One region of the Pseudoalteromonas sp. SR43-7 genome, then DNA from elsewhere that is predicted to be linked to it. Evidence: predicted binding sites of a transcription regulator. Region 1 holds the regulator's gene; each other region holds the start of a gene.
What was found. Region 1 encodes ArgR, which controls arginine synthesis, uptake and breakdown. Its sites were predicted from a motif close to ANTGAATANNTATTCANT; they were not measured.
Positions count from the first base shown of each region.

Region 1 (3,219 bases):
GCACAGTAATGGTATGGAGCATTTAGAAGAAATTTTAACTGCACTAAAACAAACTAATGCGCTTGAGTTTACAATGCAAAAAGCAGAGTTTGAGGCCGAAAAAGCCATTGCCTGTTTAGACTTTTTAGCTGAGTCTGACTATAAGCAAGCACTTATAAGCCTTGCCCGTATTGCGGTTGACCGCGACCACTAGTTTTAACTAGTTACATAGTGTGACATTAATTCTGAGCAATAAAAAAGCCTGCAAATGCAGGCTTTTTTATATACCAATTTTATCAAAACATTAAGCATTCTTTCGGGCTAAATAACTCATTAGCTGCGTTAAATATTATTTATATAGAACAACTATACATCGTAATATTTGCCTTGCTAACGAGCTATTTATCCATCGTAATAACTGCTCATTTATTTAATGCAATTGGTATCGCTCAAACCGGCTATTACGCCATGAAATCAACACCTTCTTTGATGTCTTTTTTCAGAGTTTCAAGCATGTCATTTTTTGCTTTTGTTTCAAATGCGCTTAGTTCGCCGTAAGAAAGAATTTCTTCTACACCGTTTTTACCTAAACGTACTGGATGTGCAAAGTACTCTGCATCGCCATTTTCAACAGCAACGTAAGCGTAATCTACAACTTCTTCACCTTGTAGGCCTTTAACTAAAGACATACAAAAACGAGCTGCAGCAGCACCCATAGATAGCGTAGCTGAACCACCGCCTGCTTTAGCATTTACAACTTCAGTACCCGCATTTTGGATACGTGGAGTAAGTGCAGCAACTTCTTCATCAGTGAAAGAAACACCTTCAACTTGAGAAAGTAGAGGCAGAATAGTTGTGCCTGAGTGACCACCAATTACTGGTACTTTTACAGTTGCTACGTCTACGCCTTTAAGTTCAGCAACAAATGCTTCTGAACGAATAACGTCAAGCGTAGTAATACCGAATACGCGTTTAGCGTCGTAAGTACCTGCTTTTTTGAATACTTCAGCAACAATTGGAACTGTGCCGTTTACTGGGTTAGTAATAATACCTACTAACGCTTTAGGACAGCTGGCAACAATGCCTTCTGCTAACGTTTTGATGATGCCAGCATTTACATTGAATAAATCAGCACGATCCATACCTGGTTTACGCGGCATACCCGCTGGGATAAGAACGATGTCAGAGCCTTCAAGCGCTTTATTTAAATCGTCTGCGCCAAAGCCTGCAACTTTAACATCTGTTGGGATGTGAGAAAGGTCAACCGCAACACCTGGTACAACTGGTGCAACATCATAAAGTGATAATTCAGAGCCAGCTGGTAAGCCTGTTTTTAATAATAAAGACAACGCTTGGCCGATACCGCCTGCAGCACCTAATACAGCAACTTTCATTGGAATTCTCCGTAATTTGAGGTAGGAAACATTTGTGGCTCTTAAGATAATGAAATTAGCGACTAAAAACAAATTTATCCTGTCTATTTCAAGTATATTTTCGACCATAGTCGTAAACTTATGTGATTTAACGCATCAAACTGGCAAGTTAACTAAACAACTGCTGCATAATTATTCATTTTTGTGTAGAATTTGCGGCATAAATAACAAAAACGAATAAAGACTATGCAACCACAAGATAAACAAGAAGCACTGGTAAAAGCATTTAAATCACTATTAAAAGAAGAAAATTTTGGCTCTCAAGGCGAAATAGTTGATGCGTTAAAAGATCAAGGTTTTGACAATATAAGCCAAAGTAAAGTATCACGCATGTTAAGTAAATTTGGCGCTGTACGCACACGCAATGCCAAACAAGAAATGGTTTACTGCTTACCTGCTGAAATGGGTGTACCTACGGCTAAAAGCCCATTACGCCAATTAGTAATCGACATTATGCACAACGAAATGATGATCATCATTCGTACCAGCCCAGGTGCTGCTCAGCTTATTGCACGTTTATTAGATTCATTAGGTAAAGCAGATGGCGTACTAGGAACTATTGCCGGCGATGACACTATTTTTATCGCTCCTGCTAAAATATCTGAAATAGATGTAACACTTGAACGCGTTCGCATTTTATTTGATACGGTTTAATAGCAAATTAAATTTGTTTTAAAAACCCTATTGAAGGTGCAAAGAAAGCAGAGCCCATATCGGCTTGAGTAAAATCAAGCCAGTGGTCGTAGCAATCCCCTTCCCCTAAACGACTATTAAGTACTTTTTCAAATGCGGTGCCCGTACAAGCGCATGTAATTGATAACATTCCCTGCTCATACACGTCGCCATAAGGCATGCTTTGATTTAATAGTAGCGGTTGTCCGTCTTCGTCTTTTAGCTCACTTCGCGAAGCATGGCTGGTTTCGATCGCTGGGGTAATTAGCGTGTTATCAAGACGCGTACGTCCCATTATTTGCTCTTGCTCACTCAATGATAAATGCTGCCACATAGTTAAATCATGTTTATAACGCTGAACATGAATATAACTCCCCTGATCTTCAAAGCTACCAGGGTTGCTGATTAAAGCCGTAGCGCGCTTTTTTCTTCCATGTGCGGTGTCGCCACCATAAATAAAACCGTTAAAATCACGACCATCTAAAAAACGAAAATTACGAATTTGCTCCACCAGCTCAACATCGGGGGCAAATAATTTTAAAATTTGCAGCGCAAATAAATGGTTAACATCTTCACGGTCAGAGCGAATTTGCACAAATAAATCGCACGGTTGTACGCTCATTTGGTGATCGCTATGGGTTATATTGGGAAAGCTCTGTAATTCGCTTGGAATGTATTCAGGGAGGATATGCGGCCAGTATTGCGCACCAATAGCAACCATACAAGAGAGCATTGATTCTGAAAATTGATCGCTAAACTCTTCTTCTATAGCGCTTACTTGTTTTAACTTTGCGCGAAGTGATTCGTCTTGACCATCAAACACATTAAAAAATAAGTGCAAACCGTGTAAGTTTGCTTCAGCACAAATCCCTGATTGCGCTTGCGCCATTGTTATTCCTTAGTTTTACAGATAAAAACACAGCGAATAACAAATTAATTACGATTCGAAAAAATTCACCGTGTGAGGTTTTATTTTTATTATAACCTGATCATTATTTTCAAATGACTGGCCATATTGTGCAGCAACTTCAATTTCTTGTTCATCAATAACAAGCGAATAAACATACGCCGAACCAATAAAGCGACGACTTATGATTGTAGCTCGCTTGCTGAATTTGTCACTTTGGTTATCTGC
Region 1 is NZ_JACJDY010000005.1:77,805-81,023, forward strand. Features, by position in the region: gene ispB (octaprenyl diphosphate synthase) at 1-193, shown strand, start outside; gene mdh (malate dehydrogenase) at 441-1,373, opposite strand; gene argR (transcriptional regulator ArgR) at 1,599-2,066, shown strand; gene H5087_RS05570 (Dyp-type peroxidase) at 2,074-2,973, opposite strand; gene H5087_RS05575 (ABC transporter ATP-binding protein) at 3,022-3,219, opposite strand, start outside.

Region 2 (3,219 bases), on a different contig from region 1:
AGTCGCAAGTGGCAAAAGCTGTGCTTGCCAGTTTTACGCATTTACCAGCACTTAAAGTAATTAGCGCACCACTTAAATAGTGGCTTGCATACAATAAAGCACAGCCGGAGCTGTGCTTTATTAAAGCGAGTAATTCTATCGAATTAACTCACTCACTGCTATAACCTGTATTAATCAAGTAATACTTTAGCTGCTTCTAATACTACTGCTACAGATTTACGCTCAATTTCACCGTGATCTACATTTGGTATTTCTTGGCGAGTACGGTTAACAAGTACGCCTGCTACACATGCTGCTTGTAATCCAAGGGCTGCACACATAGTAAATAATGTTGCCGATTCCATTTCGTAGTTCATCACGCCCAATTTTTGCCACTCTTCGCAGCTACCTTGTAGTGATTTAGGAACGTAACCAGAGTGCGTATCGTAACGCTCTTGCCCTGGGTAGAATGTATCGCTTGATGCAGTAATGCCAATATGAAAATCGATATTTAGGTTTTTACATGCTTGTACCATAGCTTGTGTTGCATAAAAGTCAGATACAGCAGGGTAGCTAAGTGGTGCAAAATGTTGGCTAGCTCCATCTAAACGTACAGACGCTTGGCTAATTAAAATTTCGCCTTCGTTAATGTGTGGCTGAATTGCACCGGTTGTACCAATACGTAAAAATTTACGCACGCCAAGTTGTGCTAATTCTTCTACTGCAATCGACGTAGATGGACCACCAATACCTGTAGAACATATAACCACAGAGTGGCCGTTTAATTGACCTAAGTAAACATGAAACTCGCGAGTTTGAGCAAGGCAGGTTGGGTTGTCTAGGAATTGTGAAATACGTGCTGCACGATCTGGATCGCCCGGTACAATCGCAAGTTTTGCACCTTTAAGATCGTCAATACATAGTCCTAAGTGAAATACCTTTTCCATAGCTAAGCCTTTTATAATAATTTGTTGTCAATCTAGCATGATTGCTAGAAACGTTTATCAAGTACAGGACGATTGTCCGCTTTGTCTTAACTCTTCCAATAAAGCCTTAATAATTTTAAGGGCTAATTTGATTTATTCACCAACTATGAATATTCACTCAAGTACTTATATACGTAGCCTTGTTGCGCTGTTGACATGTTCAAGCAGACATAATAAGTATCACTCAAGCGCGTAACTACAATTAAAGTGATGATTACAAAGCTTTGCTAATATCAAACAAATTCAATGATTTAAGTTTGTAGTGAACACGTAATAGCTAACGTGTTTACTTATATTAAGCACTGACTTATTTAGCGAAGTGGCATTTATTTGAAGTTTAGGCACTTTTAGTAATTTTGCATAACTAATCAAAACTAATTAGCTACGTACAGAATAAAAACCGAAGGAGTTTATTATGAGCACACAATTTGAAGCATTTAAAAACAAAGTTGAGCACTGTTTGTGCGCACCGGGCGATGGTGTATACACAGTAAATACTGCAAAAGAGCGCAAAGCCGCACTACGTAATAAACTTTACGGACAAACTGAAAACGTTGATAACTTGTGGCGCGAGTCTTTAAACGAATTACCAAACTCACCACATAAAGCCGTTATGTTAGGTATTAGTTCAGACTGTGGCGGTGGTATTTTACGCGGCGCAAACTGGGGTCCGTTGTTTGTGCGCTCAGCATTAATTGATCAGCAACCTCAGTGTCATTCGTTTGATTTAGGTGATGTACGTGTAATCCCACATTTACTTCATGACAAATACCTAAATGATGCAACCATTTCTAATTGCCAAAAAGCCTTATATGGTGATGAAGATAACGATTATTACGTAAGCCCGTTATCAATCACTGAAGATGTGTGCGACAGTTTTTACGCAACGTTTAAAGATAAAGGATTATTTGGTATTGGTGGCGATCACTCAATTAGTTACCCACTTACTAAAGCGTACTTAAAAGCAAAACGTGAGCAAGGTAAGCGCACGGCTATTATTCACTTTGACGCGCATACCGATTTACTTGTGGAGCGCTTAGGTATTGATTTATGTTTTGGCTCGTGGTGTACACATATACTAGAGTTTTTACCGGCGCCGCATCATTTAATACAATTTGGTATTCGCTCAAGTGGCAAGTCTAAAGCGCATTGGGAAAATACTTTTGGTGTTAAACAGCACTGGGCACATGAAATCATTGAACGCGGCGCAGCAGCGGTTGCTGCCGACGCTATTGCACAGTTAAAAGCCGATAACGTTGATGAAATATACGTAAGCTTTGATATTGATGCACTTGATGCAGAGTTTGCATCTGCCACAGGTACGCCAGAGCATCACGGTTTAACGCCTCAGCATGCGCTTGATATTCTATCAGCCATTGCGGATGAGTTCCCGATTACGGGTGCAGATATGATGGAGATAGCGCCATTTACCGACAGCTCTTTAGTTGGTCAATCAAGCTCTGAGACGACACTTAGAGAAGGCGCTAAAATTTCAGCCTTTTTAATTAGTGCGATGAACAAGTAAGCTGCAGAAGCTATAAAGGCTAGCACTATCAGCGTATAAGTGTGCATTACATAACTAAAAACTAGCAGTTCACAAAGCCTCAGCTATATTTATTAAATACATATAATGAGTTGGTTGAGGCCTCGCTAGATGAAATTGTTGATCTTTTTATTGTTCATTAGCTGTATTAAAGTTAATGCAGCTGAAATTACAATAGTAACGGAAGTATTTCCGGACTTTCAGTACATTAATGAAGATAACAAACTCGTTGGCCGCTCTGTCGATAAAGTTCATAAAGCGCTAGAAGGTACAGGTATAAATTACACTATGTTGGCGCATAGTTGGGCCATATCCTACAATGCAGCGCTACGCGATAAAAACACCTGTATATTTTCGATTGTTCGATTACCTAATAGAGAAAGTAAGTTTAACTGGGTAGGTGAACTGGAAAGCTTTGACTCTGCCATTTATGGTCTAAAATCCAGAGGTATAAAGTTAAACACTCTCAATGATGCTAAAAAATACAAAATAGCAGTACTGCGTGATAACTTTAGTCATCATTATTTGCTTGAAAGGGGCTTTAGTGAAAGCAAGCATTTATTACTCATCGATAGCCTAGATAAAATAGATAAACTCATAAGCACTCGTCACCATATACTTGATTTTGTTATCCTCAACAAAAAGCAATTTAACTATCGAGTTAAAACAGAGCCTAAGCTTGAGTTACTAGAACCATTACTTGATTTAAAT
Region 2 is NZ_JACJDY010000003.1:78,904-82,122, forward strand. Features, by position in the region: gene cdd (cytidine deaminase) at 1-80, shown strand, start outside; gene udp (uridine phosphorylase) at 171-926, opposite strand; gene H5087_RS03010 (arginase family protein) at 1,381-2,490, shown strand; gene H5087_RS03015 (transporter substrate-binding domain-containing protein) at 2,620-3,219, shown strand, end outside.
Region 2: a site for ArgR is predicted at 1,321-1,338, ahead of H5087_RS03010 (arginase family protein). Genes of this name have one in related genera too.

Region 3 (3,219 bases), on a different contig from region 1:
AGTAGCTTACCGTTACAATTTTTACGATAGCCATCTTTTAAAAACAATGTGCAAAGCTCTGTAGCGCCTGTGTAGTCGTTACATAGCGTTAAAATATCAACCGCTTTGTATACGTTTAATGTGCGCGAAGAGTGAATCACTTTACTTAAGTGATAATGATAAAATGCATCATCAAGCCCTACCGCAGCTTCAATTGCAGACGTACCTACAACATCACCGGTTTCGCTATCTTCAAGAACAAACAGGTAGCCTTCGTCACCGGGTTGTGACGTTTGCTTAGCAAATGAACTTACAGAATGGTCTATTTTCTTTTGCAATAGTTCTTCGTTTAATGGCAAAGACGTAAAACCATGCCCAGATTCGTGGGCAATTTTCAGTAATGCTGAGTAATCATTTTGCTGGATTGGGCGAAGGATCATCATGAGTCCGCTTGCTCCCTTATAAATAACGGTAAATAGGAATTGCAGGGCAAGCAGTGCTTACCCTTAATTGGTTGGCTTAAGTCGCTTATGCGTTTACTACGCTTGCTACTGCTTTTTCAAAGCGTGCCATACCTTCGCGAATGTCCGCTTCAGGAATTACTAAAGATGGAGTGAAACGTACTACGTCTGCACCGGCAACTAGTGACATAAGGCCTTGCTCAGTACCTGCCACTAAAAACTCTTTTGCACGACCTTTGTATTGCTCGTTCACTACTGCACCAATTAATAGACCTTGGCCACGGATTTCGCTAAATACGTTGTATTTTTCGTTAACCGCGCTAAGTAGTTCATTAAATAATGCGGCTTTTTCTTTTACGCCAGCCAGTACTTCAGGGGTATTTACTGTATCAAATGCAGCTTCTGCAACAGCACACGCAAGCGGGTTACCGCCATAAGTAGAACCATGTGTACCTACTTTAAGGTGCTGTGCAATTTCAGTTGTTGTGATCATAGCGCCAATAGGGAAACCGCCGCCCAGTGCTTTAGCCGAAGTTAAAATATCAGGTACTACGTTTAAGCCTTGGTATGCGTATAAATCGCCAGTACGACCAACACCTGTTTGAACTTCATCAAAAATAAGCAGTGCGTTATGTTTAGTACATAAATCGCGAACGCCTTGAGCAAACTCATCAGTTGGTGAAACAATACCGCCTTCACCCTGTAGAGGTTCCATCATTACGGCACATGTTTTGTCGCTGATAAGTGCTTCAAATGCAGCAAGGTCATTGTAATCGCAATGTACAATGTCGCCAGGCTTAGGACCAAAACCATCTGAATATGCAGCTTGGCCACCAACAGTTACGGTAAAGAATGTACGACCGTGGAAACCTTTGTTGAACGCGATGATTTGTGATTTTTCTGCGCCAAATTTATCAAGTGCAAAACGACGCGCTAATTTAAGCGCGGCTTCGTTTGCTTCTGCGCCAGAGTTGGCAAAGTAAACTTTTTCAGCAAATGTCGCATCAACCATTTTTTTAGCTAGGCGAAGTGCCGGCTCATTGGTCATTACGTTAGATAGATGCCAGATTTTTTCGCCTTGCTCTTTTAATGCGCCTACTAATGCAGGGTGGCAATGGCCAAGACAGTTAACTGCAATACCACCAGCAAAGTCGATAAACTCTCGACCTTGTTGATCCCATACGCGAGAGCCTTCGCCTCGAACAGGAATTACGCTTGAAGGTGCGTAGTTAGGAACCATTACGTGATCAAATAATTCGCGATTGACTGTCATTTTATTTCCTCTTAATTGTGAGCAACACAAAACATCAAAATAGGTGTTTGGTTAATATTTGTAACCAACTTTATAGGCAAGATCAGTAACCTGATAATTGCGCAAAATTGCTTTGTGGTTCAATTTTCAGACGCACATTATTTCAGAATTACTTATATCTGTCTCGTTAAAAACTTTCATGTATCCCTTGAAAATAAAGGGCTAAAGATATTATTTCATAGATAGTGAATAACTATTTGCATAGCTATTTATGCTTATTTTTAGGCAACTAACCGCATGAGTACAGAGGCGCACACGCTTTAATCGGCAAATATGTAATATGACAATAAGATGAGAATGAATGGTTAGTCGCAAAAAAATTAACAAAAAATTCAGATTTTTAGTCAATTTGAATAGCTAAATTGGTAAAATTACTCGATTGGAGGGTTTTTAGTTCCGTTTTAGTGAACTTAAAGTGCGAAAACCAGCTTAGAGCTTCATCAGGTTCAATAAGTTGATGTTCTTTTAAATTAAGATATTGAGAATAGCACCGTGCCTTTAGCATTACTTCTGTTAATGGCAGTAATGTATCGCCCTTATCTACCCCATTTACTAGCTGCTGCATTACCCCTTTAAACGGTAAATATTTAAAAGCCATTTTGTCTATTACCTTAGCGCTTACTTCTATCGATTTATTGCTAAGTAGAGTGGTTAAAAATAGCGGGTCGGGCTGAAGCTCTAATAATGCGGTGTGTAAATCTTTTTGATTTTCATTTCGGGCTAGCTGTACTTTACGTTGCCATATTTGCTCAAACGTTTTTAAGTACAAGCGCACTAATGCAATTCGCCCTACATCTAAAAGCATCCCAAGGGTAAATGCATGAACGTCATTTACATTATTAATTTGTGCAATTTTTTGCGCAGCAATGGCGTTTGCCATGGCACTGTCACGTAAACGACGTTTTAATAACGAAAATGGTTCGGTGCTATGTGGCATCCAATGACGCGCAGCAAATGTAGGAATCACTAGCTGTAAGTTATCAAGGCCAATATAACGAAGGGCGAGCGATGGCTTATCTACTTTTACAGACGTGTTTTTACTACGTTGATTACGATAGTAAGGTAAATTAACGAGCGTTACTAACTCCCTACCTAACCAGCTTATATCATTAACCAATGGCTCTAAACGCCCTACCGACGCTGACTTTACCGCTAATATATCGAGTATATTGGCAATGCCATCTTCAATACCTATGGTGCTATGAATTACGCCATCTATATCTTCGAGCTGCTTATATATAGCTGTTTCAATTGTTTTGTGCAGCTGTTCACTCGCTTGAGCGCGGTACTTATGATGTGCAGTACTACTTTGCTGGCGTTTATTCTGTGCGGCCACTTCAACCTGAAGCAAGGTGCGCTGCTTCATGGGTTCGCCGTAATCTATATCTAATGTATGAATGAAACCAATTTGCTGATGCGCAAAGCTATGCCCAAGCAATAAGTCATGAGCTCGTTGGCTTAGTATTT
Region 3 is NZ_JACJDY010000010.1:114,706-117,924, reverse strand. Features, by position in the region: gene astA (arginine N-succinyltransferase) at 1-422, opposite strand, end outside; gene H5087_RS09735 (aspartate aminotransferase family protein) at 508-1,713, opposite strand; gene H5087_RS09730 (HDOD domain-containing protein) at 2,093-3,219, opposite strand, start outside.
Region 3: a site for ArgR is predicted at 1,949-1,966, ahead of H5087_RS09735 (aspartate aminotransferase family protein). Genes of this name have one in related genera too.

Region 4 (3,219 bases), on a different contig from region 1:
TTACTTCACGATTATTAACTTCTGGGGATATGGCGGATAAATTCCCCATCACTGTTTCATTGCCTAACTTAAGCTCTACTTCCATACCGAGTCCTAATTCGTTGGCGTAACTTTCAGGTACTTGAAGTTCCGCTTCGAAATTACTTAAGTCGACGAGAGTCATAAGAGGTTGGCTTTGCGTCACTGCGGCTTTTTGTTGCACAAGTAGGTTACCCACGATCCCTGTAACGGAAGCCTTAATAGATAGGTTGCTTACTTTTCTTATTAAATCATCAACAATAAGTTGTTGGCGGGTCACATCACTTTTAGCAGCTTGTAGTTCAAAGGCGAGCGTGTCTTTGGCAAGCAATACCTCTTGTTGCGCATGTTTATAGGTGAGTCTTGCACGTGATAAATCATCAACTGCTTTTTCAAGATCAATTTGGCTAATCAAGTGCTTTTGAATTGATAACTGTGCGCGACGATTTTCGCGCTCAGCGGCGTTAAGCTCAACTTGTGCCATATCGAGTGTTTTATTTAAGGTGAGTGTTTGGCGTCTTGCTTGCAAATGTTGCCTTTGCTGCTCGCCTTGTAGTCGTTTAAGTACAGACTCCTGTTGCTTTAATTCGTTAGTTAACTCAGGGCTTTGCAGCAGGGCAAGTGTGTTGCCTTGCTTTACTGTATCGCCGGCCTTTACTTTTAAATCTATAAATCCACGTTCTGGGCTGTAGATTTTAGGAGCATTAGCAGCAACAATTTTACCACTGGCGGCAATGTCTCGAATGAGCGCTTTAACGTGTACTTTGGCAACCTGTACTTTTGAGCGGCTAATAGAGCTTTTAGCGCTATGACTCGTTAAAAAAATATAAGCAATTGTAGAGGCTGCAATGAAAATAACCGCAGTGATTATCGCGTATTTCTTATAGCTTATAGGTGCCTTTACTTGTACGTCTTGTGCGCTGGTATCTTTAATCATTTAATTCCCCCTACATTGCTTTTATGTATTTTTCGCACAGCAGTAATAAAGCTGCTGTGCAAATGGCGGCAATAGGAGAGAGCAAAAATAAGCTTAGAGTAAACATGGTAATTCCAATTAGCGATTATACGTAAAGTTATACGATTAATATGCCAACTATTATCACATTGATATTAAAGTGCTTTTTATTTTTTGTTCTTGAAAATGATGTCCGCGGACAGTTTTTATGTCCGCATCGGACACCGCTTTAAATAAAAATTCACTATTAATGTACAAAAAAGGACATGAACTTTCATAACTATACTAATGAGCAGCAATAATCGGGGATGTTAAGCCATTAAAGTAATGAAATAGCATAAAACTATCTAAATGTTAACTGAATAGTGCTTCACGAGTTGAATACTTATTCACTTTCGCTCGACTTTACGTTTACGTAAGCTGCGACTTTAAGCGCTTGTGTTTTTTACAATATGTTAAACTTGACACCAGTGTCATGAAAAAATAGTGGTTAAAATAACGCTAAATGTTAAAAATAATGATAAAAAGAAATCTTGCTATGAAGTGAGAAATATTCAAGAATGTGAATATGTATTCAAAGTGCTATTGACTCTATTTAAGATAGAGGCTAGTTTTGTCCGTCTGTTAGCAAATCGTCGAGCAGTTCATCCACGCTAACAGTGCAGCAAGGGGAGGGGTCTATGTTATACGACTCAAAGTTAGAAAAAGAAAATTGTGGCTTTGGCTTAATAGCCCAAGTTAATGGTCAAGCTAGTCATAGGCTTATTCGTACTGCTATTACGGGGCTTGATCGCATGCAGCACCGTGGCGGTATATCTGCCGATGGTAAAACAGGTGATGGCTGTGGTTTATTATTACAAAAACCAGATAGCTTTTTCCGTGCAATTGCCAGTGAACATAATTGGCACTTAGGCAAAAACTACGCAGTGGGTATGATATTTTTAAATTCAGACCCTGTTTTAGCACAAGCTGCAAAACAAATACTTAGCGAAGAATTAGAAAAAGAAACGCTAAATATTTTAGGTTGGCGTGTTGTACCAACCGACCCATCTATGTTGGGTCCTATTGCTGTACAGCAATTACCAGGTTTTGAACAAATTTTTGTTAGCGCGCCAGAAGGTTGGCGTTCTAAAGACTTAGAGCGTCGCTTATATGTAGCACGCCGCCGCGCTGAAAAGCGCATTGTTGATGATGAAGCTTTCTATATCGCAAGTTTATCTGGTTTGGTAACTATCTATAAAGGCTTAATGATGCCTGCGGATTTACCTAATTTTTACCTAGATTTAGCTGATATTCGTATGACGAGTGCGATTTGTGTTTTCCATCAGCGCTTTTCTACTAATACTCAGCCGCGTTGGCCTTTAGCTCAACCTTTCCGCTATTTAGCACACAATGGTGAAATTAATACTATTGAAGGTAACCGCCAGTGGGCACGCGCACGTTCTTATAAATTTGCGTCACCGCTTATACCTGACTTACAAAGCGCAGCGCCGTTTGTAAACGAAACCGGTTCTGATTCATCAAGCCTAGATAATATGCTTGAGCTATTTTTAGCTGGCGGCATGGATCTATTCCGCGCTATGCGTATGCTCGTTCCGCCTGCATGGCAGAAAAACCGTGCAATGGATGATGATTTACGTGCATTTTACGACTTTAACTCTATGCATATGGAACCATGGGATGGCCCGGCAGGTATTGTTATGTCGGATGGTCGTTTTGCGGCGTGTAACCTTGACCGTAATGGACTTCGCCCAGCACGTTATGTAATTACGCAAGATGGTTTTATTACCCTCGCATCAGAAGTGGGTATTTGGGATTACACTGCCGATGAAGTAGTTGAAAAAGGCCGTGTTGGTCCTGGTGAATTATTAGTTATTGATACTAAACTTGGTAAAATTTGGCATTCAGATGAAATCGATCAAGATTTAAAATCTCGCCATCCTTACAAGTCATGGCTTGAAGAAAATGTTAAACGTTTAGTTCCATTTGAAGATCTTACTGAGCAAGACGCTGGTAATCGCTCATTTGATGACGAAACGCTAGCTAAATATCAAAAAATGTTTGGTTATACCAACGAAGAGCTTGATAGCGTTATTCGTGTAATGGGTGAAAACGGCCAAGAAGCGACAGGCTCAATGGGTGATGACACACCATTTGCTGTGCTTAGTGAAGGGCATCGTTCACTTTATGATTACTTCCGCCAAAAATTTGCGCAAGTAACAAACCCACCTATCGATCCACTACGT
Region 4 is NZ_JACJDY010000008.1:51,333-54,551, forward strand. Features, by position in the region: gene H5087_RS08020 (efflux RND transporter periplasmic adaptor subunit) at 1-955, opposite strand, end outside; gene gltB (glutamate synthase large subunit) at 1,654-3,219, shown strand, end outside.
Region 4: a site for ArgR is predicted at 1,535-1,552, ahead of gltB (glutamate synthase large subunit). Genes of this name have one in related genera too.